2 regions of the Bacillus inaquosorum genome follow, and region 1 is predicted to be linked to the other one. Evidence: a T-box and tRNA genes for the amino acid it is inferred to sense, from the RefSeq annotation. Region 1 holds a T-box; the other holds one or more tRNA genes.

Region 1 (12,013 bases):
TGCGAAGCAATCCTTCGCAATGGACGATACGCTGTGCATGTCCGTCGGAAAAGGCGTGTCGCCGGCGACAGCGCGCTCATGGGTGCACCACAATACGATTGTCCTTGGGATTCAGGATACGCGCCTCCCGTTTTTGCAGGACGGCATCTCCTTGTTGGAGAACGAAGGATACCGCGTCATTGTACGCAATTCCGGCGGTCTGGCTGTTGTTTTGGATGAAGGCGTTTTAAATATCTCTCTCATATTCGAGGACGAAAAGAAAGGCATCGATATAGACAAAGGGTATGAAGCGATGGTTGAGCTGATGAGACGGATGCTCAAGCCGTACAACGCAAAGATCGAAGCCTATGAAATTGAAGGGTCATATTGTCCCGGCAGCTATGACCTCAGCATAAATGGCAAAAAATTCGCCGGCATCTCTCAAAGACGCGTTCGCGGCGGAGTCGCTGTTCAAATCTATCTCTGCGCGGATAAAAGCGGCAGTGAAAGGGCCGACTTGATCCGGCGATTCTACCAAGCGGCGCTGAAGGACAAACGAAACGATAAAAAAGGCGTCTATCCCGAGATACGTCCGGAAACAATGGCGTCCTTAAGCGAGCTTCTGCAAACAGACATCTCCGTACAAGACTTAATGTTCGCTTTACTGACGGAATTAAAAGCGTTAAGCACTCATCTTTACTCAGCAGGACTGTCCATGGATGAGGAAATGGAATTTGAGAAAAACCTCGTCCGGATGGCTGAGCGGAATGCTAAGGTATTTGGGTGAACAAATAGATCTAAATTTAATATAGCTAATTGACAATAGATAATGAATAGAATCTATTGTCAATTAGCTTTGTATGGCTTAAAGTTGTGTAAAAAAATTATGGCTGGAATTTTATGATGTTTAAAAATAAGTGGTTAAAATAAAACCAATGACTTGGGGAGAAGTCATTGGTACACTTTTTAAATTATTTATACTTATATTTAACATTTGAAACTTTAGTTAGTGCATTAGACCCTTTATAAATAGTAACTTTATAGGATATTTGAAGGCCGGTACCTTTAGACTTTGCCGTTTTAAAAGGTTTAATCATATTATTAGCCCCAACTTGATACATTAAAGTTCCAAGACCTATTTGTGGTGATCTTAAACTAGCTATATAACCAATGATCAAGGATTTATTTGACCCTAAGTTATTATATCTGCTTACAATTTTCTTCACTTGGCTTTTTGTATAATAAACACTTACATTTTTAACAGCATGTACATTGTTATTACACTGTAATCCTAGATGAGTTCGTACACATTTCGCTGCATCAGCTTTTGGCATATTTACTGATAAAATTACTGATAATGCAAGACCAATGGATAGTAAAAACTTAAATGCTTTCAAATATTCCATCTCCCTAATTATAAATTTTTCCTCAATTGAAGATTTTTACTAGACTTAAGTCAACAGTTATTTTAGCAAGCACGGTTAAATTTGTAAACGCTTTTTTAGTAATTAATTCAAATTTTAATCTCTTTTTAAGCAAGTCTTAAAATGGTTTTATAACAAAATCACTGTAAATTCACTCAACTTTTGAAAGTCTCAGGAAAATAGATCGTATTATTTTACTTTATTTATTAAGATACTATCTTGGGAGGTGCGGTATTTTGGGATATAATTTCTGCGGTTAAACTATACTTACTGCGGCTTTTTTCTGGGGAACTACGGGAACTGTTCAGGCGATGGCTCCAGAAAGCTCCACACCGCTGGCATTCGGAGCGTTCAGATTATTAATAGGAGGAAGCGCCATGCTGCTTGCGGTTTGGATCAGCAGGAAGCTTCATGTGAAAAATTGGTCATCAGCAGCAGTTTGTATGGCGTGTTACCAGCCGCTGTTTTTCACAGCCGTTAAAGAAACCGGAATCGCTGTGGGGACTGTGATTGCGATCGGCAGTGCACCTATCATTGCCGGGAGTATGGAGTGGGCCGTATTGAAAAAACGCCCGCGAAACTCTTGGTGGGTCGCGACTGTACTGGCTTTAGCGGGTTGCTGGCTCCTGTTTTCCGACAGTTCCAATGTTCGGGTTGATGCTGCTGGTGTTCTAATGGCGCTTGGAGCGGGTGCTTCTTTTGCGGGCTATACGCTAATCAGTAAATCGATGATGAAAACCCAGCCTCCGCGAGCGACTTCCGCCGTTGTCTTTATGATCAGCGCCATCTTGCTGACGCCGCTTTTATGGCAGTCAGATATCTCGTGGATATTGACCCCGAGAGGACTGGGAACGAGCCTTTACATCGGGTTAATTGCAACATGTGCCGCTTACTTTTTGTTTGTGAAAGGGCTTACCGGGGTTCCGGCCTCGGCGGCGGTCACGCTGTCTTTAGCTGAACCGCTGACGGCCTCATTGCTGGGCGTGTTTTTCATAGGGGAAATGCTTTCACTTTCCTCGTGGCTCGGCATTGCACTTATGCTGCTGGGGCTTCTGGTCATTTCCGCTGCGCCTCGTAATCAAAAAACGGCTGAGACAGCTCACATGTCTTAATAGATTCACTAAGCTTGGCCTCATTTTACAAGAATAGCGGGGCTCGCAGCAAAATGATAAAATCCTCTTTTCTTAATGGAAAAGGGGATTTTGCACATGGTGAAAATCCCAAAACAGCAGCTCGTTTTGGGATTTTTCTAAGTTATTCCGCTAATTTTTCTAAATTGCCGTTCCGATCCATTTTGAAGGACGGAGAGGCATGTTCATCTTCTTCAAATAAAACTAGCTTTCTGGCTCTATTCATAATTTTTACCAAGGTTTCATAATCTTCTTGGATCGTTTTTTGGTCTTTTTCAAGCTTTTGAACTTCTGCCTCAAGCTGTTCCGTTTTGCTTTGCAATTCCTGATTTTCTTTCTTTAAACGTTCATTTTCCATTTTTAATGCCGATGATTGCTCGTTATTGCCTTCGTAATTCTGCAGGAAGCGGATCACATCATTCATTGTCATCTCAGGCGCAGCAGCAGGCGTTTGAGGAGACAATAAGTGTGATAGACTAGCTAACTCTTCCTTAAAGCTTTCATCCACAAAAGGCATGTGTTCGCCTGACATTAAAGGCTGCTGCTCATTTTCGGCTGATGGTGCGTCCGTTTTGGCCGGCTCCTCTGCAGCGGTTTCTTGAATGATTCCAGGATCAACCGCAGGAGGCTGATATAATAGTCTTTTTTTCGCTGGCTGCCCGTTTCCGAGCGCTCTCATCCGCTGTTTTCGCTGTTTTTTCGCAAGCTGTAGCGCTTTTTCATATTGATGGCGGACTACCGCGTTCCATCTGAATCCGCAGGCTGCGGATGTCCGGTTCAATTTATCACCGACTTCTTCAAAGGCGTTCAGCTGGGTGCTGCCCTCCCTCACATGCCGAAGCACTGTTTCGGCTAAAAGCAGATCATTTTCTTCTGACCAAGCGTCTTGTCGCTGTTTTGTCATTTATCTCAACTCCCATTTTTCTTTTCATGGTATTAGAATGTCCAGTATGGAAAACATTTATACAAGTTGGCTGAAAGAATAGGAGATACGAAGGATGGAGCGGCTTGCAGGAACAGTCGAATCCTTGTAAAATGAAGAGTGATGTGATTTTTTTGAAAAGCGATTTTAGGTTATTCACATAGATGAACATAGAAATGAAGGGAAGCGTACGTCATGGCTAATGAATTTCGAGTGTGTGATGATTGCCAAGCCACTAATATCAAAACATTGCTGCCGCGTTTAAAAGAAGTGGACCCGGACGCAAAGGTTGAGGTAGGATGCCAATCTTATTGCGGGCCCGGACGGAAAAAATCATTTGCTTTTGTGAACAATCGTCCGCTGTCAGCTCCGACAGAGGATGAGCTGATTGACAAAGTAAAAAAGAAAATAAAAAAGTAAAAACATATTTTCAATAGCCTCGGCCCTCAGGTCAGGCTTTTTTGCTTCACATCATGTGTTTTTCGTAAAGATGGAACAAATCGCCGGGCAAATTCAAGGATGTTTTCAAAGAATAGAGTCGATATAATAGAAACACGGCTAAAAAAAAGAGGGAATGACGATGGCGTATCCAAATGGAAAATTATCAGAAGAAAAAGTGTTTAAAGATCCGGTGCACCGCTATGTTCATGTACGGGACAAGCTGATATGGGATTTGATCGGAACCCGCGAATTTCAGCGTCTCCGCAGAATTAAGCAGCTCGGCACGACGTATTTGACGTTCCATGGCGCTGAGCACAGCCGGTTCAACCATTCTCTCGGTGTCTATGAAATTGTCAGGAGAATGGTTGATGACGTCTTTAAAGGCCGCCATGAATGGGATGACAGTGAGCGCGAACTCTGTTTGGCCGCGGCGCTGCTTCATGATCTCGGGCACGGGCCGTTCTCGCATTCATTTGAAAAAGTCTTTCACCTTGACCACGAAGATTTTACAAGAGATATCATTTTGGGGGACACTGAGGTCAATCAGGTGCTCAGAAAGGTGAGCCCACGTTTCCCGCAGGATGTTGCTGAAGTCATTGCCAAAACATATAAAAACAAGCAAGTGGTCAGCCTAATTTCGAGTCAGATTGACGCAGACCGCATGGATTACCTGCAGCGCGACGCTTATTATACGGGCGTCAGCTACGGCCATTTTGATATGGAGCGGATTCTTCGGGTGATGCGCCCGCGCGAGGATCAGATCGTCATTAAAGAAAGCGGGATGCACGCTGTCGAAGACTATATCATGAGCCGCTACCAAATGTACTGGCAGGTGTATTTCCATCCTGTGACAAGAAGCGCAGAGGTTATTTTAACGAAGATTCTTCACAGGGCGAAGCAGCTGCACGATGAAGGCTATGTGTTCACTCACGCTCCGGTTCATTTCTATTCTATTTTTGAAGGGAAATTGACGCTGGAGGATTATTTGAAGCTGGATGAATCTATTATTTTGTATTACTTCCAGGCCTGGGAGGATGAAGAAGATGCGATTTTATCCGATTTGTGCCGCAGATTCATTAACCGCCAGCTGTTCCAATACGTTGAATTCAATCCGAACGAAGAAATGTCGGCATATTTTGAGCTGACTTCATTGTTCAAAGAGGCGGGAATCGATCCGAGCTATTATTTGGTCGTCGATTCTTCTTCAGATCTGCCATACGATTTTTACCGTCCGGGAGAGGAAGAGGAGCGTCTGCCGATCCATCTCTTGACGCAAAACGGCCAAATTAAAGAGCTGTCCAGACAGTCGGCTATTGTCGAATCCATCTCCGGAAAACGGCGGACGGACCACAAGCTGTACTATCCGAAGGACCTGATTTGTGACGGCTCTGAACATCCGGAAGCGAAAATGAAAATCCGGCAGCTGCTGGGACTGACATAGAAATTGGAAAGAAGGAAAAAGGAGATGTCGGGAATTTGTTGAAAGAACATGCAAAACTGATGAAGGTGTTCTCGGATTCTGGAGAAATCATCGGGCGGAAGAAGCTGCAGAAAATGATTTATATCGCTAAAAAAATGCAGTTTCCTTTCTATGAGAAATATGATTTTCACTTTTACGGACCGTATTCAGAGGAACTGACGCTCCAGATTGAAGAGCTGTGCAACCTTGGATTTCTGCATGAGGTGAAGGAAAAAAAGGGCGGCTACTTTCAATACCGTTATTCACTGACTGAGACAGGCTCCGCGTTTTTAGACCATGCTGATCTGGATATGCCGGATATTAAAGGCTATATCGACAGTGTAAACAGCCGTTCATCACGGTTTTTAGAGCTGGTTTCCACGATCCTTTACTTTGACGGGCTTGAGGCTGAGGAAAAGAAAGAAAAAGTCTTTACAATCAAAAGCAAGCAAAAATATACAAATGAAGAATATGACGAAGCGCTTCAATACATAGAGGAACTGAAGCAGATTTGTTAACCATACCAAGCAAAAGAAATGAACCGTTTCTTTTGCTTTTTTTGTTGACAAAAGTTGCTAAGGGATCTATTGTGGATATTAGTTATCCATAATGAATCAGGAGTGAAGTATGATGAAAATGAAATCAGGGATGGAGCAGGCGGTTTCTGTGCTGCTGTTATTGTCACGGCTGCCCGTACAGTCTTCTTTAACGTCAGAGGCAATCAGCCAGCGTTTGCGTGTGTCTCCGTCTTATTTGAAGAAGCTGATGAGAACATTGGTTCAGGCCGGTTTGGCAGAATCCATACCGGGGACGAAGGGCGGTTTTACCCTTACGAAGCCTTTGACGGACATTACGCTCTATGATGTTTATCAAGCGGTTGAAGGCAGAGGTTCGATGTATCAGGGGAAAGGCCTGCTGCAATCCGTATTCGAGGGTGAAAGTAACTGTGTGCTGGAGACAGTCATGGGGGAAATCGAGGATAAATGGGCCAATCTCATGAGAGAAGAATCCTTGCAGCATGTCATGGACAGAGTCGGGGAATTGTATGATCTTGAAAAAATAGATGATTGGGTAAACCAGCAATTGAAAGGGCAATTGCAATGAAAAATAGCGGGCCGTTACAAAAATCAGAATCATCAGGAATATCCGTGCTGATCGTGCTCGCTCTCGGTTTTCTCATGGCTACTCTTGATGTAACCGTTGTGAATGTGGCAATGGCAGATATGAAAAACGCTCTTTCGATGTCACTTTCAGGTGTGACATGGGTTGTGGACGGGTACATCCTTACGTTTGCTTCACTTCTGCTGGCGGGCGGAGCCTTGGCTGACCGTTTCGGCTCGAAGGCGATATATATACTGGGCTTGGCCATTTTTGTCCTGGCCTCCTGCCTTTGTGCGGTATCGATTAATGGCCAGATGCTGATTGCCGGACGCCTCATACAGGGAATTGGCGCGGCTTTGTTTATGCCGAGCTCACTCAGCCTTTTGGCGGCCTCTTACCCTGATGAGCGGGTGCGGGCGAAAATGTTTGGGTTGTGGGCTGCCTTTGTGTCCGCCGCTTCTGGCCTTGGGCCCTTTATCGGCGGTGTGCTGGTACAAGCAGCAGGCTGGCAGAGTATTTTTCTGATCAACGTGCCTTTAGGGGCGGCTGCGCTCATTTCAGCTTACCGAATACTCGACCGCGTGCCGGGAAAAAGCAGGCACGTGAATATCACAGGGCACCTGCTTGGAGTGGCGGCGCATTGATACAGGGGCCTTCAGCGGGCTGGCGTTCGCCCGTAATTCTCGGTGCATTCGCGGCGGCGCTTTTGGCATTTGTGCTGTTTTTGCTGCGGGAAATCTCTGCGAAAACATCGATTCTGCCGGTGTCCTTATATAAAAACGGCCGTTTCTCAGCTGCTCAGTTTGTCGGTTTTCTGCTCAATTTTGCCCTTTTCGGCGGCATGTTTATGCTGAGTCTTTTTTTGCAGGAAGCAAGAGGCGCAAGCTCCTTTATGGCCGGAGTTGAGCTGCTGCCGATGATGGCCGTCTTCGTGATCGGCAACCTGCTGTTTGCCCGTCTGGCGAATCGGTTCGAAGCAGGGCAGCTTATGTTTGTGTCAATGACGGTCAGCTGTATCATTGCATTGCTGTTATTTGTGCTGATTTCACCGGATTTTCCTTATTGGCAGCTGGCTGTTTTGATGTCTGTCATGAACCTTGGCACCGGCATTACAGTTCCTGCCATGACAACTGTAATCATGCAGGCTGCCGGGCAAAAGCATGCGAATATCGCCGGCGCGGCTTTAAATGCGAACCGGCAAATCGGAGCCTTGGTCGGCGTAGCGGTATCCGGGGTGATCATTCATCTGTCTGCCACTTGGTATGCCGGTGCCGGGTTTACGTTTTTGATGATGGGAGCGGCGTACAGCCTCGCCGCATTGCTTGTATGGCTGTTTCTGGTTGCCCATAACGGGACTGCCGCGTCAGAAAAAAATGTAAATCACTGATTGCGCTTTGTGGGAATATATAGTAAGATATAAAAAATTATTGAAACAACAGGCACTGATAAGGACACGAGATGCTTTTTACGGTTTCCAGAGAGGGAAGGACAGCTGAGATCTTCCTAACGCAGGGAAAGCAGCTTACCGCCTTTGAGCCGTATCGGGGAAATCAAGTATCTGATACCGTCATGCTGCGTTACAGCACCTTAAAGCCGATACACCATGTGTGTTGATCGGGAATTTGGGTGGAACCACGGATAATAAACACATTCGTCCCTTTTAGAGGGATGGGTGTGTTTTTTTATGAATTGAATACATGCGAAGAAAAGGACATGAATGATATTTACGGTTTTCAGAGAGGGAAGAAAAGGTGAGAGCTTCCCAGCTTAGGAATATCATTTACCGCCTTGGAGCAGCATTGGGGAACTGAAGTATCCAATGCCGTCTATGCTGCGTTACAGCACCGAGCCGATAAACATAGCGTTTGTCGGGAATTTGGGTGGAACCACGGGTAAATCACACACTCGTCCCTTTTAGAGGGATGGGTGTGTTTTTTTATGAATTGAATATATGCGAAGAAAAGGACATGAATGATATTTACGGTTTTCAGAGAGGGAAGGAAAGGTGAGAGCTTCCCAGCTTAGGAATATCATTTACCGCCTTGGAGCAGCATTGGGGAACTGAAGTATCCAATGCCGTCTATGCTGCGTTACAGCACCGAGCCGATAAACATAGCGTTTGTCGGGAACTTGGGTGGAACCACGGGTAAATCACACACTCGTCCCTTTCAGCGGGACGGGTGTGTTTTTTTATATACAACAATTGATAAGGAGTGTTTAAAATGAGTAAACATGTACACATTCAGCTTCCGGACGGACAGATCAAGGAATATCCGAAAGGCGTCACTATTAAAGAAGCGGCTGGTTCTATCAGTTCCAGTCTGCAAAAGAAGGCGGCTGCGGGCCAGGTCAACGGCAAGCTTGTTGATCTCAGCTTCAAGCTGGAGGAGGATGCTGAGCTTTCGATTGTCACACTTGATTCCCAAGAAGGCTTGCAGGTGCTTCGCCACACATCAGCGCACGTGCTGGCTCAAGCGGTGAAACGGCTGTACGGCGACGTGTCATTGGGGATAGGTCCAGTGATTGAAGACGGCTTCTACTATGACATGAAGCTGGAGAAAAGCTTAACATCAGGAGACTTAAAGGCCATCGAAAAAGAAATGAAGAACATTATAAATGAGAACCTTGAAATCAAACGAAATGAGGTTTCTTACGAAGAGGCTGAAGAGCTGTTTGCCAAAAAAGGCGAGCCGTTTAAGCTGGAGATTTTGAAGGATATTCCGCGGGGGGAGGACATTGCGCTGTATCAGCAGGGAGAATTCGTTGACCTGTGCCGCGGGCCTCATCTTCCTTCTACAGGAATGATCAAGGCGTTCAAATTGACAAGAGTATCGGGCGCTTATTGGCGCGGAGACAGTGAAAATGAAGTCCTCCAGCGGGTGTACGGGGTTGCGTTTCAAAAGAAAAAAGATCTTGATGCGCATCTGCATATGCTGGAAGAAGCGGCAAAACGTGATCACCGCAAGCTGGGCAAACAATTAGAGCTGTTTATGTTTTCTGAAGAAGCGCCGGGGATGCCGTTTTATTTGCCAAAAGGGCAGATTGTCCGCAATGAGCTGGAACGCTTCTCGCGTGAGCTGCAAACAAAGGCCGGCTATGATGAGGTGCGTACGCCGTTTATGATGAATCAGCGGTTATGGGAGCAGTCAGGCCACTGGGATCATTATCGGGACAATATGTATTTTTCAGAAGTTGATGATACAAGATTCGCAATGAAGCCGATGAATTGCCCGGGCCACATGCTCATCTTTAAAAACAGCTTGTATTCTTATCGGGATCTGCCGATTCGCATGGCGGAATTCGGCCAGGTGCATCGCCACGAATACAGCGGTGCTTTAAACGGAATGCTTCGCGTCCGTACGTTTTGCCAGGATGATGCCCATATCTTCGTTCGGGAGGATCAGATTGAGAGTGAGATCAAAGAAGCGATTGGGCTGATTGATGAGGTATATCGTACATTTGGCTTCGAATATTCGGTCGAACTCTCGACTCGCCCGGAGGATTCATTAGGCGATGACAGCCTTTGGGAAGCATCGGAACGTGCCTTAGCAAACGTCCTTGAGGAGCTCGGCCTGCCTTATGAGGTTAATGAAGGCGATGGGGCGTTTTACGGGCCGAAGATTGATTTTCACATAAAAGATGCCCTGAAACGGAGCCACCAATGCGCGACAATTCAGCTTGATTTTCAAATGCCGGAAAAATTTGATTTAACATATATCAATGAACACAATGAAAAGGTTCGTCCTGTTGTCATACACAGAGCGGTATTCGGCTCGATCGACCGTTTCTTCGGCATTTTGATCGAGCATTTCGGCGGGGCATTCCCAGTCTGGCTTGCACCGATCCAGGTTCAAATCCTACCGGTTTCGCACGTTCACTTGGACTATTGCAGAAAGGTGCAGGAAGAGCTGAAGCAGCTGGGGATAAGAGCAGGCATTGATGAGCGCAATGAGAAGCTGGGCTACAAAATCAGAGAGTCGCAGGTGCAGAAAGTCCCGTACGTGCTGGTGCTTGGAGATCATGAAGAGCAGGAAGGTGCGGTAAACGTCCGACAATTCGGACATCAGCAGAATGAACACGTTCCTTTTCAGACGTTTAAAGAAAAACTTGTCAAACAGGTGAAAAATCGAAGTATCTAGGAGAAAAGCTGTAAATTCTCATTTTGCTTTTTTGACTTTCCCTATCCGGAATCAGTAAAATAATAAGTAAATCATATCGTTCGTATGTTATGAATGCATCTCGAAATGGGGAAATCTACATGGACCATGACAAACTGGAAGCAAATTTGCTGGATCACGCACTTACAAAATATTTGAAAAGCACGAAGCAATTAGATGAAGCCACCGTTCCGAAACACGTAAATAATGTAAGAGGATTTATTCTGCGGATCATATACAGGCATGGGAGCTGCACCATAAAGGATATTCTGAAGGAGGTCACACTGTCTCCCTCTGCTACGACCACTGCTCTTAATCATTTAGAGCAGGAGGGATTCATTGAGAGATCCAGAAATAACAATGACCGCCGCACTGTATGGATTACGCTTTCTGAATCGGGCAGGGCAGCGGCTGAGCAAATGATCGAAAACCGCCAGGGACTGATTGACGGCATGTTTGAACGTTTGACAGCAGAAGAGAAAAAGGCGTTATTAGCGATTATTGCGAAGCTGACCCAATAAGGATGGAAAAAGCCGGTGCGCGAAGCGCCGGCTTTATAGAGATTATTCCATATCGCTCAGGCGTTTGCCTGCGACGGCATAATGGTCTTTTCTCATTTCTTCTATAAACACAACAATTTTTTCTTCAGAAGCACCGGTGGTTTCCTTTACGGCTTCTGTTACTTTCTCGACAAGATTGCGTTTTTGCTCGTCTGTACGGCCTTCGAGCATTTTGACGGTTACGTATGGCATGGGTGCTGAATCCTCCTTTATCTCGTTTCCTCTCTTTAGAAAAAGAGGTTTCTTATAGTATACTGAATAAAGTAAATTCTTGCATTTTTAGAAAGAGGGATATCTCACTTGGACCGTTTTTTATATTATCCGTTATCGTTAATGCCATACCTCGTCATCACGTTAATTGTGTCGTTTACGATGCACGAGCTTGCCCATGCCTATGTCGCGTACAAATTCGGTGACGATACAGCGAAAAGAGAAGGAAGGCTGACGCTGAATCCCATTAAACACCTTGATCCGTTCGGAACCATTTTGATTCTGGTGGCCGGATTCGGATGGGCGCGCCCTATTCCTGTCAATCGCCGCTTCTTTAAGAAACCTCGGCTTGCCGGCGTGCTCGTATCCATCGCCGGGCCCGTCAGTAACCTGATTCTTGCGTTTGTCGGTTTCTTTTTGTTAGTGTTGATGCATGCATACGGAATGGAGATGCTTGCGGCGTTCAGCACGGGGCTGGATCAGTTTTTTTCCATTTGGATACAGCTGAATCTTGTCTTGTTTTTATTTAATCTGCTGCCGCTTCCTCCGCTCGATGGCTATCGTATTATTGAAGATCTCGTTCCGCCAGGGGTGCGTGCCAAGATGACGCAGGCGGAGAGCTACGGCTTT
Region 2 (12,013 bases), 470 kb from region 1:
CTGTGTTTTTGCTAAACAGTCGCCTGGGCCTATTCACTGCGGCTCTCTCGGGCTTGCACCCTAACAGAGCACCCCTTCTCCCGAAGTTACGGGGTCATTTTGCCGAGTTCCTTAACGAGAGTTCTCTCGATCACCTTAGGATTCTCTCCTCGCCTACCTGTGTCGGTTTGCGGTACGGGCACCTCTCACCTCGCTAGAGGCTTTTCTTGGCAGTGTGGAATCAGGAACTTCGCTACTATATTTCGCTCGCCATCACAGCTCAGCCTTATGGGAAACGGATTTGCCTATTTCCCAGCCTAACTGCTTGGACGCGGATATCCAATACCGCGCTTACCCTATCCTCCTGCGTCCCCCCATTGCTCAAATGGTGAGGAGGTGGTACAGGAATATCAACCTGTTGTCCATCGCCTACGCCTTTCGGCCTCGGCTTAGGTCCCGACTAACCCTGAGCGGACGAGCCTTCCTCAGGAAACCTTAGGCATTCGGTGGAGGGGATTCTCACCCCTCTTTCGCTACTCATACCGGCATTCTCACTTCTAAGCGCTCCACCAGTCCTTCCGGTCTGGCTTCACAGCCCTTAGAACGCTCTCCTACCACTGTTCGAAGAACAGTCCGCAGCTTCGGTGATACGTTTAGCCCCGGTACATTTTCGGCGCAGAGTCACTCGACCAGTGAGCTATTACGCACTCTTTAAATGGTGGCTGCTTCTAAGCCAACATCCTGGTTGTCTAAGCAACTCCACATCCTTTTCCACTTAACGTATACTTTGGGACCTTAGCTGGCGGTCTGGGCTGTTTCCCTTTCGACTACGGATCTTATCACTCGCAGTCTGACTCCCAAGGATAAGTCATTGGCATTCGGAGTTTGACTGAATTCGGTAACCCGGTAGGGGCCCCTAGTCCAATCAGTGCTCTACCTCCAAGACTCTTACCTTGAGGCTAGCCCTAAAGCTATTTCGGAGAGAACCAGCTATCTCCAGGTTCGATTGGCATTTCACCCCTACCCACACCTCATCCCCGCACTTTTCAACGTGCGTGGGTTCGGGCCTCCATTCAGTGTTACCTGAACTTCACCCTGGACATGGGTAGATCACCTGGTTTCGGGTCTACGACCACGTACTCATGCGCCCTATTCAGACTCGCTTTCGCTGCGGCTCCGCATCTTCTGCTTAACCTTGCACGGGATCGTAACTCGCCGGTTCATTCTACAAAAGGCACGCCATCACCCGTTAACGGGCTCTGACTACTTGTAGGCACACGGTTTCAGGATCTCTTTCACTCCCCTTCCGGGGTGCTTTTCACCTTTCCCTCACGGTACTGGTTCACTATCGGTCACTAGGGAGTATTTAGCCTTGGGAGATGGTCCTCCCGGATTCCGACGGAATTTCACGTGTTCCGCCGTACTCAGGATCCACTCAGGAGAGAACGAAGTTTTGACTACAGGGCTGTTACCTCCTATGGCGGGCCTTTCCAGACCTCTTCATCTACCTCGTTCTTTTGTAACTCCGTACAGAGTGTCCTACAACCCCAAGAGGCAAGCCTCTTGGTTTGGGCTAATCCCGTTTCGCTCGCCGCTACTCAGGGAATCGCATTTGCTTTCTCTTCCTCCGGGTACTTAGATGTTTCAGTTCCCCGGGTCTGCCTTCTCATATCCTATGAATTCAGATATGGATACCACTCCATTACGAGTGGTGGGTTTCCCCATTCGGAAATCTCCGGATCAAAGCTTGCTTACAGCTCCCCGAAGCATATCGGTGTTCGTCCCGTCCTTCATCGGCTCCTAGTGCCAAGGCATCCACCGTGCGCCCTTTCTAACTTAACCGTTAAAAAGAATCACTACGTGATATCTTGTCTTACTAATTGAATGTGATGTCTACTGTTATCTAGTTTTCAAAGAACACGTTTCGAAGGAATGATCCTTCAAAACTAAACAAGACAGGGAACGTTCTGTTTATAAGACCCAAGGTCTTATATTCCGTAAATATCCTTAGAAAGGAGGTGATCCAGCCGCACCTTCCGATACGGCTACCTTGTTACGACTTCACCCCAATCATCTGTCCCACCTTCGGCGGCTGGCTCCTAAAAGGTTACCTCACCGACTTCGGGTGTTACAAACTCTCGTGGTGTGACGGGCGGTGTGTACAAGGCCCGGGAACGTATTCACCGCGGCATGCTGATCCGCGATTACTAGCGATTCCAGCTTCACGCAGTCGAGTTGCAGACTGCGATCCGAACTGAGAACAGATTTGTGGGATTGGCTTAACCTCGCGGTTTCGCTGCCCTTTGTTCTGTCCATTGTAGCACGTGTGTAGCCCAGGTCATAAGGGGCATGATGATTTGACGTCATCCCCACCTTCCTCCGGTTTGTCACCGGCAGTCACCTTAGAGTGCCCAACTGAATGCTGGCAACTAAGATCAAGGGTTGCGCTCGTTGCGGGACTTAACCCAACATCTCACGACACGAGCTGACGACAACCATGCACCACCTGTCACTCTGCCCCCGAAGGGGACGTCCTATCTCTAGGATTGTCAGAGGATGTCAAGACCTGGTAAGGTTCTTCGCGTTGCTTCGAATTAAACCACATGCTCCACCGCTTGTGCGGGCCCCCGTCAATTCCTTTGAGTTTCAGTCTTGCGACCGTACTCCCCAGGCGGAGTGCTTAATGCGTTAGCTGCAGCACTAAGGGGCGGAAACCCCCTAACACTTAGCACTCATCGTTTACGGCGTGGACTACCAGGGTATCTAATCCTGTTCGCTCCCCACGCTTTCGCTCCTCAGCGTCAGTTACAGACCAGAGAGTCGCCTTCGCCACTGGTGTTCCTCCACATCTCTACGCATTTCACCGCTACACGTGGAATTCCACTCTCCTCTTCTGCACTCAAGTTCCCCAGTTTCCAATGACCCTCCCCGGTTGAGCCGGGGGCTTTCACATCAGACTTAAGAAACCGCCTGCGAGCCCTTTACGCCCAATAATTCCGGACAACGCTTGCCACCTACGTATTACCGCGGCTGCTGGCACGTAGTTAGCCGTGGCTTTCTGGTTAGGTACCGTCAAGGTACCGCCCTATTCGAACGGTACTTGTTCTTCCCTAACAACAGAGCTTTACGATCCGAAAACCTTCATCACTCACGCGGCGTTGCTCCGTCAGACTTTCGTCCATTGCGGAAGATTCCCTACTGCTGCCTCCCGTAGGAGTCTGGGCCGTGTCTCAGTCCCAGTGTGGCCGATCACCCTCTCAGGTCGGCTACGCATCGTTGCCTTGGTGAGCCGTTACCTCACCAACTAGCTAATGCGCCGCGGGTCCATCTGTAAGTGGTAGCCGAAGCCACCTTTTATGTTTGAACCATGCGGTTCAAACAAGCATCCGGTATTAGCCCCGGTTTCCCGGAGTTATCCCAGTCTTACAGGCAGGTTACCCACGTGTTACTCACCCGTCCGCCGCTAACATCAGGGAGCAAGCTCCCATCTGTCCGCTCGACTTGCATGTATTAGGCACGCCGCCAGCGTTCGTCCTGAGCCAGGATCAAACTCTCCGATAAAGTAGTTTGACTGACTACGCACATCGCTGTGCGATTTATTTAAAAAATGAATTAACAGGTACGTTTTGTCTTGTTTAGTTTTCAAAGATCATTTCGTTTGTTCGCTTTGTTAAAGCAACTTTATTAGTATACAACGCTGCTTCTTCAAAGTCAACAACTTTTTTGAAAAACTTTTGGTGGAGCCTAGCGGGATCGAACCGCTGACCTCCTGCGTGCAAAGCAGGCGCTCTCCCATCTGAGCTAAGGCCCCATTAAAATGGTCGGGAAGACAGGATTCGAACCTGCGACCCCATGGTCCCAAACCATGTGCTCTACCAAGCTGAGCTACTTCCCGATTTCCTATCTATTCTATTAGAATAATGGCGCGCCCGAGAGGAGTCGAACCCCTAACCTTTTGATCCGTAGTCAAACGCTCTATCCAATTGAGCTACGGGCGCAAAACTTAATGCCGAGGGCCGGACTTGAACCGGCACGGTAGTCACCTACCGCAGGATTTTAAGTCCTGTGTGTCTGCCAATTCCACCACCCCGGCGTGGATGGCATAGTTGGAGCGGAAGACGGGATTCGAACCCGCGACCCCCACCTTGGCAAGGTGGTGTTCTACCACTGAACTACTTCCGCAGACAGGATGTCCAGTTTTTATAACTGTTATCCTATATAATGCGGGTGAAGGGACTTGAACCCCCACGTCATAAAGACACTAGATCCTAAGTCTAGCGCGTCTGCCAATTCCGCCACACCCGCGTAAAAATGGTGAGCCATGAAGGACTCGAACCTTCGACCCTCTGATTAAAAGTCAGATGCTCTACCAACTGAGCTAATGGCTCTTCTTACAAGAGACTTGAATATTATATCATATAAAAGTGGTGCCGGCAAGAGGACTTGAACCCCCAACCTACTGATTACAAGTCAGTTGCTCTACCAATTGAGCTACACCGGCAAAATGGTGGAGGATGACGGGCTCGAACCGCCGACCCTCTGCTTGTAAGGCAGATGCTCTCCCAGCTGAGCTAATCCTCCATAATTGCACTAACGTGCAATTGCTTGGCGGCGTCCTACTCTCACAGGGGGAAACCCCCGACTACCATCGGCGCTGAAGAGCTTAACTTCCGTGTTCGGTATGGGAACGGGTGTGACCTCTTCGCTATCGCCACCAAACAAATTGAGAGTGTTCTCTCAAAACTAGATAACAGGTGTGACATCATTCAAAATGTGGTTAAGTCCTCGATCGATTAGTATCTGTCAGCTCCATGTGTCGCCACACTTCCACCTCAGACCTATCAACCTGATCATCTTTCAGGGATCTTACTTCCTTGCGGAATGGGAAATCTCATCTTGAGGGGGGCTTCATGCTTAGATGCTTTCAGCACTTATCCCGTCCGCACATAGCTACCCAGCGATGCCCTTGGCAGAACAACTGGTACACCAGCGGTGCGTCCATCCCGGTCCTCTCGTACTAAGGACAGCTCCTCTCAAATTTCCTGCGCCCGCGACGGATAGGGACCGAACTGTCTCACGACGTTCTGAACCCAGCTCGCGTACCGCTTTAATGGGCGAACAGCCCAACCCTTGGGACCGACTACAGCCCCAGGATGCGATGAGCCGACATCGAGGTGCCAAACCTCCCCGTCGATGTGGACTCTTGGGGGAGATAAGCCTGTTATCCCCGGGGTAGCTTTTATCCGTTGAGCGATGGCCCTTCCATGCGGAACCACCGGATCACTAAGCCCGACTTTCGTCCCTGCTCGACTTGTAGGTCTCGCAGTCAAGCTCCCTTGTGCCTTTACACTCTGCGAATGATTTCCAACCATTCTGAGGGAACCTTTGGGCGCCTCCGTTACCTTTTAGGAGGCGACCGCCCCAGTCAAACTGCCCACCTGACACTGTCTCCCCGCCCGATAAGGGCGGCGGGTTAGAAGGTCAATACAGCCAGGGTAGTATCCCACCGATGCCTCCACCGAAGCTGGCGCTCCGGTTTCCAAGGCTCCTACCTATCCTGTACAAGCTGTACCAACATTCAATATCAGGCTGCAGTAAAGCTCCACGGGGTCTTTCCGTCCTGTCGCGGGTAACCTGCATCTTCACAGGTACTATAATTTCACCGAGTCTCTCGTTGAGACAGTGCCCAGATCGTTGCGCCTTTCGTGCGGGTCGGAACTTACCCGACAAGGAATTTCGCTACCTTAGGACCGTTATAGTTACGGCCGCCGTTTACTGGGGCTTCAATTCGCACCTTCGCTTACGCTAAGCGCTCCTCTTAACCTTCCAGCACCGGGCAGGCGTCAGCCCCTATACTTCGCCTTACGGCTTCGCAGAGACCTGTGTTTTTGCTAAACAGTCGCCTGGGCCTATTCACTGCGGCTCTCTCGGGCTTGCACCCTAACAGAGCACCCCTTCTCCCGAAGTTACGGGGTCATTTTGCCGAGTTCCTTAACGAGAGTTCTCTCGATCACCTTAGGATTCTCTCCTCGCCTACCTGTGTCGGTTTGCGGTACGGGCACCTCTCACCTCGCTAGAGGCTTTTCTTGGCAGTGTGGAATCAGGAACTTCGCTACTATATTTCGCTCGCCATCACAGCTCAGCCTTATGGGAAACGGATTTGCCTATTTCCCAGCCTAACTGCTTGGACGCGGATATCCAATACCGCGCTTACCCTATCCTCCTGCGTCCCCCCATTGCTCAAATGGTGAGGAGGTGGTACAGGAATATCAACCTGTTGTCCATCGCCTACGCCTTTCGGCCTCGGCTTAGGTCCCGACTAACCCTGAGCGGACGAGCCTTCCTCAGGAAACCTTAGGCATTCGGTGGAGGGGATTCTCACCCCTCTTTCGCTACTCATACCGGCATTCTCACTTCTAAGCGCTCCACCAGTCCTTCCGGTCTGGCTTCACAGCCCTTAGAACGCTCTCCTACCACTGTTCGAAGAACAGTCCGCAGCTTCGGTGATACGTTTAGCCCCGGTACATTTTCGGCGCAGAGTCACTCGACCAGTGAGCTATTACGCACTCTTTAAATGGTGGCTGCTTCTAAGCCAACATCCTGGTTGTCTAAGCAACTCCACATCCTTTTCCACTTAACGTATACTTTGGGACCTTAGCTGGCGGTCTGGGCTGTTTCCCTTTCGACTACGGATCTTATCACTCGCAGTCTGACTCCCAAGGATAAGTCATTGGCATTCGGAGTTTGACTGAATTCGGTAACCCGGTAGGGGCCCCTAGTCCAATCAGTGCTCTACCTCCAAGACTCTTACCTTGAGGCTAGCCCTAAAGCTATTTCGGAGAGAACCAGCTATCTCCAGGTTCGATTGGCATTTCACCCCTACCCACACCTCATCCCCGCACTTTTCAACGTGCGTGGGTTCGGGCCTCCATTCAGTGTTACCTGAACTTCACCCTGGACATGGGTAGATCACCTGGTTTCGGGTCTACGACCACGTACTCATGCGCCCTATTCAGACTCGCTTTCGCTGCGGCTCCGCATCTTCTGCTTAACCTTGCACGGGATCGTAACTCGCCGGTTCATTCTACAAAAGGCACGCCATCACCCGTTAACGGGCTCTGACTACTTGTAGGCACACGGTTTCAGGATCTCTTTCACTCCCCTTCCGGGGTGCTTTTCACCTTTCCCTCACGGTACTGGTTCACTATCGGTCACTAGGGAGTATTTAGCCTTGGGAGATGGTCCTCCCGGATTCCGACGGAATTTCACGTGTTCCGCCGTACTCAGGATCCACTCAGGAGAGAACGAAGTTTTGACTACAGGGCTGTTACCTCCTATGGCGGGCCTTTCCAGACCTCTTCATCTACCTCGTTCTTTTGTAACTCCGTACAGAGTGTCCTACAACCCCAAGAGGCAAGCCTCTTGGTTTGGGCTAATCCCGTTTCGCTCGCCGCTACTCAGGGAATCGCATTTGCTTTCTCTTCCTCCGGGTACTTAGATGTTTCAGTTCCCCGGGTCTGCCTTCTCATATCCTATGAATTCAGATATGGATACCACTCCATTACGAGTGGTGGGTTTCCCCATTCGGAAATCTCCGGATCAAAGCTTGCTTACAGCTCCCCGAAGCATATCGGTGTTCGTCCCGTCCTTCATCGGCTCCTAGTGCCAAGGCATCCACCGTGCGCCCTTTCTAACTTAACCGTTAAAAAGAATCACTACGTGATATCTTGTCTTACTAATTGAATGTGATGTCTACTGTTATCTAGTTTTCAAAGAACACGTTTCGAAGGAATGATCCTTCAAAACTAAACAAGACAGGGAACGTTCTGTTTATAAGACCCAAGGTCTTATATTCCGTAAATATCCTTAGAAAGGAGGTGATCCAGCCGCACCTTCCGATACGGCTACCTTGTTACGACTTCACCCCAATCATCTGTCCCACCTTCGGCGGCTGGCTCCTAAAAGGTTACCTCACCGACTTCGGGTGTTACAAACTCTCGTGGTGTGACGGGCGGTGTGTACAAGGCCCGGGAACGTATTCACCGCGGCATGCTGATCCGCGATTACTAGCGATTCCAGCTTCACGCAGTCGAGTTGCAGACTGCGATCCGAACTGAGAACAGATTTGTGGGATTGGCTTAACCTCGCGGTTTCGCTGCCCTTTGTTCTGTCCATTGTAGCACGTGTGTAGCCCAGGTCATAAGGGGCATGATGATTTGACGTCATCCCCACCTTCCTCCGGTTTGTCACCGGCAGTCACCTTAGAGTGCCCAACTGAATGCTGGCAACTAAGATCAAGGGTTGCGCTCGTTGCGGGACTTAACCCAACATCTCACGACACGAGCTGACGACAACCATGCACCACCTGTCACTCTGCCCCCGAAGGGGACGTCCTATCTCTAGGATTGTCAGAGGATGTCAAGACCTGGTAAGGTTCTTCGCGTTGCTTCGAATTAAACCACATGCTCCACCGCTTGTGCGGGCCCCCGTCAATTCCTTTGAGTTTCAGTCTTGCGACCGTACTCCCCAGGCGGAGTGCTTAATGCGTTAGCTGCAGCACTAAGGGGCGGAAACCCCCTAACACTTAGCACTCATCGTTTACGGCGTGGACTACCAGGGTATCTAATCCTGTTCGCTCCCCACGCTTTCGCTCCTCAGCGTCAGTTACAGACCAGAGAGTCGCCTTCGCCACTGGTGTTCCTCCACATCTCTACGCATTTCACCGCTACACGTGGAATTCCACTCTCCTCTTCTGCACTCAAGTTCCCCAGTTTCCAATGACCCTCCCCGGTTGAGCCGGGGGCTTTCACATCAGACTTAAGAAACCGCCTGCGAGCCCTTTACGCCCAATAATTCCGGACAACGCTTGCCACCTACGTATTACCGCGGCTGCTGGCACGTAGTTAGCCGTGGCTTTCTGGTTAGGTACCGTCAAGGTACCGCCCTATTCGAACGGTACTTGTTCTTCCCTAACAACAGAGCTTTACGATCCGAAAACCTTCATCACTCACGCGGCGTTGCTCCGTCAGACTTTCGTCCATTGCGGAAGATTCCCTACTGCTGCCTCCCGTAGGAGTCTGGGCCGTGTCTCAGTCCCAGTGTGGCCGATCACCCTCTCAGGTCGGCTACGCATCGTTGCCTTGGTGAGCCGTTACCTCACCAACTAACTAATGCGCCGCGGGTCCATCTGTAAGTGGTAGCCGAAGCCACCTTTTATGTTTGAACCATGCGGTTCAAACAAGCATCCGGTATTAGCCCCGGTTTCCCGGAGTTATCCCAGTCTTACAGGCAGGTTACCCACGTGTTACTCACCCGTCCGCCGCTAACATCAGGGAGCAAGCTCCCATCTGTCCGCTCGACTTGCATGTATTAGGCACGCCGCCAGCGTTCGTCCTGAGCCAGGATCAAACTCTCCGATAAAGTAGTTTGACTGACTACGCACATCACTGTGCGATTTATTTAAAAATGAATTAACAGGTACGTTTTGTCTTGTTTAGTTTTCAAAGATCATTTTCGTTCACTTCGTTCAAGCGACTTTATTATTATAACTCGATGACTCAGTGAAGTCAATAACTTTTTTGAAGTTCTTTTTTTCGTTATCGCCTTGTTTAGCGGCAACGAATAATAATATACCACCTTGTAAATAATAGTGCAATAGTTTTTTTGAAGAAATACTTAGGAATTTAAAAAGAGCGGCATCCCTTCATAGAGAAAGGATGCCGCTCTTCTTTATTAGCGTTGTCTCATTTGCGGGAATAACAGCACATCGCGAATAGAAGGAGCATTCGTCAGAAGCATAACCAGACGGTCGATACCGATGCCTAAGCCTCCTGTTGGCGGCATACCATATTCCAGAGCTTCAACAAAATCTTCATCCATTAGATGAGCTTCATCGTTACCAGCTTCACGCTCTTTTAATTGCGCTTCAAAGCGTTCTCTTTGATCAATAGGATCATTCAGCTCTGTAAACGCGTTTGCGTGTTCACGGCCAACGATAAACAGTTCAAAACGGTCTGTGAAGCGCGGATCCTCTGGGTTTTTCTTAGCTAGAGGAGAAATTTCTACAGGATGTCCGTAAATAAACGTTGGCTGAATAAGCGTTTCTTCAATTTTTTGTTCGAAGAACTCGTTGATGATATGGCCTACTGTCATTGAGTCTTTAATCTCTACGCCATGTTCTTTTGCATATTCGCGTGCCTGCTCAACAGTAACCTCTTCCCAGAAATCAATACCAGTCGCTTCCTTGACTGCGTCAACCATATGGATTCTTTTCCACTCAGGTTTAAGATCGATTTGTTCATCCCCGTATTGGATCGTAGTTGTTCCAAGCACTTCTTGGGCGATATGAGCAACAAGGTTTTCAGTTAAGCTCATGATATCTTTATAGTCTGCATACGCTTCATACAACTCAATCATCGTGAATTCAGGGTTATGGCGTGTAGAGACACCTTCATTACGGAAAACACGGCCGATTTCATATACTTTTTCTAAACCGCCGACGATCAGGCGTTTTAGGTGCAGTTCAATGGCAATACGCATATAGAGCGGAATATCTAACGCATTGTGATGGGTGATAAACGGACGTGCAGAAGCTCCCCCAGGAATGCTGTGCATTGTTGGTGTTTCTACTTCTAAGTATCCATGATCATCAAGGTATCTTCTCATAGCTTGAATGATCTTGCTGCGTGTAATGAACGTATGTTTGCTGTCTGGATTTACGATAAGATCCAGGTAGCGCTGACGGTAGCGCTGCTCAACGTCTTTTAAACCATGGTATTTGTCAGGTAGCGGACGTAGCGCTTTTGTCAGCAATTCAAAAGAAGTGGCTTTAACAGACAATTCGCCTACATTTGTTTTGAAGACTTTTCCGGTTACACCGATAAGATCACCGAGGTCAGAAGACTTGAAGATTTCATATTGGTTGTCACCGACACTGTCTTTTCTTACGTAGATTTGGATTTGACCTTCTAAGTCCTGGAGATGCGCAAAGCCGGCTTTTCCTTTGCCGCGTTTTGTCATCATGCGGCCTGCGATTGTGACTTCAATTGCTTTTTCTTCTAACTCTTCTTTGGTTAGATCTTGATATGCCGAAATAACTTCCTGAGACTGATGAGTTCTTTCAAAACGTGCGCCGAACGGATCAATGCCGTTATCTCTCAGCTGATTCATTTTATCGCGTCTGACTTGCAGCTGGTCGTTCAATTCTTCATGGTTATGCTCTTCTTGACTCATTGTTATCACTCCATTACAGATATTGTTTCATGCAAAAAGCAGAAAAACTGCCAGCGCAAAACTGGCAGTGAGCAGCAAATAGAGGTTAGTATTATCCTACTTTTGCGTCTTGAAGCTCTTTTGCCTCAACTTCAACAGTAAATGCATCTAAAAGCTGTACAAGCTCTTCTCTTGTCTCGCAATGGTTGATTTCATTACGAACCTTTGCATTGCCTTTTACGCCTTTCAGATACCACGCAGCGTGTTTCCTCATTTCTCTTACCGCTACGTTTTCACCCTTTAAGTTAATCAGGCGGTCAAGATGCAGTTTGCATACCGCCATTTTTTCGCGTACTTGCGGCTCTTCTTTTAATTCGCCTGTTTCGAGGTATTGAACCGTACGGTAAATCATCCACGGATTGCCCAGTGCAGCGCGGCCGATCATGACACCGTCTACTCCTGTTTCCTCAAGCATGCGCTTAGCATCCTGCGGCGTCTTGACATCGCCGTTTCCGATAACCGGAATCGATACTGATTGTTTTACTTCTTTGATGATGTCCCAGTTTGCCGTTCCTTCGTACATCTGCACTCTTGTGCGGCCGTGAAGTGCAACTGCTTTTCCGCCCGCACGTTCTACAGCTTGTGCGTTTTTCACTGCAAAAATGTGGTCTTCATCCCAGCCCATTCTCATTTTCACTGTAACTGGTTTATCAACGGCATCCACTACTGCAGAAACCATTTCATAGATCTTATCTGGATCGAGAAGCCATTTCGCTCCCGCGTCACATTTTGTAATCTTTGGTACAGGACATCCCATATTAAT

What was found. A T-box is a leader RNA that pairs with one kind of tRNA and senses whether it is charged. The one in region 1 lies ahead of thrS (threonine--tRNA ligase), so its partner is inferred to be a tRNA-Thr.
Region 2: it encodes a tRNA-Thr, which carries the amino acid that the T-box ahead of thrS (threonine--tRNA ligase) is inferred to sense. The anticodon was not compared.

Annotation. Positions count from the first base shown of each region.
Region 1 is NZ_CP096592.1:3,864,360-3,876,372, reverse strand. Features, by position in the region: gene ywfL (octanoyl-[GcvH]:protein N-octanoyltransferase) at 1-766, shown strand, start outside; gene M1M80_RS19650 (hypothetical protein) at 951-1,376, opposite strand; gene M1M80_RS19645 (carboxylate/amino acid/amine transporter) at 1,667-2,515, shown strand; gene rsfA (prespore-specific transcription regulator RsfA) at 2,658-3,437, opposite strand; gene M1M80_RS19635 (YuzB family protein) at 3,651-3,875, shown strand; gene M1M80_RS19630 (HD domain-containing protein) at 4,036-5,337, shown strand; gene M1M80_RS19625 (YwgA family protein) at 5,373-5,873, shown strand; gene M1M80_RS19620 (Rrf2 family transcriptional regulator) at 5,986-6,459, shown strand; partial or broken gene M1M80_RS19615 (MFS transporter) at 6,456-7,843, shown strand; T-box leader at 7,890-8,118, shown strand; T-box leader at 8,150-8,372, shown strand; T-box leader at 8,404-8,626, shown strand; gene thrS (threonine--tRNA ligase) at 8,679-10,595, shown strand; gene M1M80_RS19600 (MarR family transcriptional regulator) at 10,715-11,134, shown strand; gene M1M80_RS19595 (2-hydroxymuconate tautomerase) at 11,177-11,365, opposite strand; gene M1M80_RS19590 (site-2 protease family protein) at 11,474-12,013, shown strand, end outside.
Region 2 is NZ_CP096592.1:87,374-99,386, reverse strand. Features, by position in the region: rRNA gene M1M80_RS00550 (23S ribosomal RNA) at 1-1,821, opposite strand, end outside; rRNA gene M1M80_RS00545 (16S ribosomal RNA) at 1,991-3,540, opposite strand; tRNA gene M1M80_RS00540 (tRNA-Ala) at 3,715-3,790, opposite strand; tRNA gene M1M80_RS00535 (tRNA-Pro) at 3,798-3,874, opposite strand; tRNA gene M1M80_RS00530 (tRNA-Arg) at 3,901-3,977, opposite strand; tRNA gene M1M80_RS00525 (tRNA-Leu) at 3,987-4,072, opposite strand; tRNA gene M1M80_RS00520 (tRNA-Gly) at 4,087-4,161, opposite strand; tRNA gene M1M80_RS00515 (tRNA-Leu) at 4,202-4,284, opposite strand; tRNA gene M1M80_RS00510 (tRNA-Lys) at 4,292-4,367, opposite strand; tRNA gene M1M80_RS00505 (tRNA-Thr) at 4,405-4,480, opposite strand; tRNA gene M1M80_RS00500 (tRNA-Val) at 4,485-4,560, opposite strand; rRNA gene rrf (5S ribosomal RNA) at 4,583-4,698, opposite strand; rRNA gene M1M80_RS00490 (23S ribosomal RNA) at 4,753-7,680, opposite strand; rRNA gene M1M80_RS00485 (16S ribosomal RNA) at 7,850-9,399, opposite strand; gene lysS (lysine--tRNA ligase) at 9,712-11,211, opposite strand; gene dusB (tRNA dihydrouridine synthase DusB) at 11,303-12,013, opposite strand, start outside.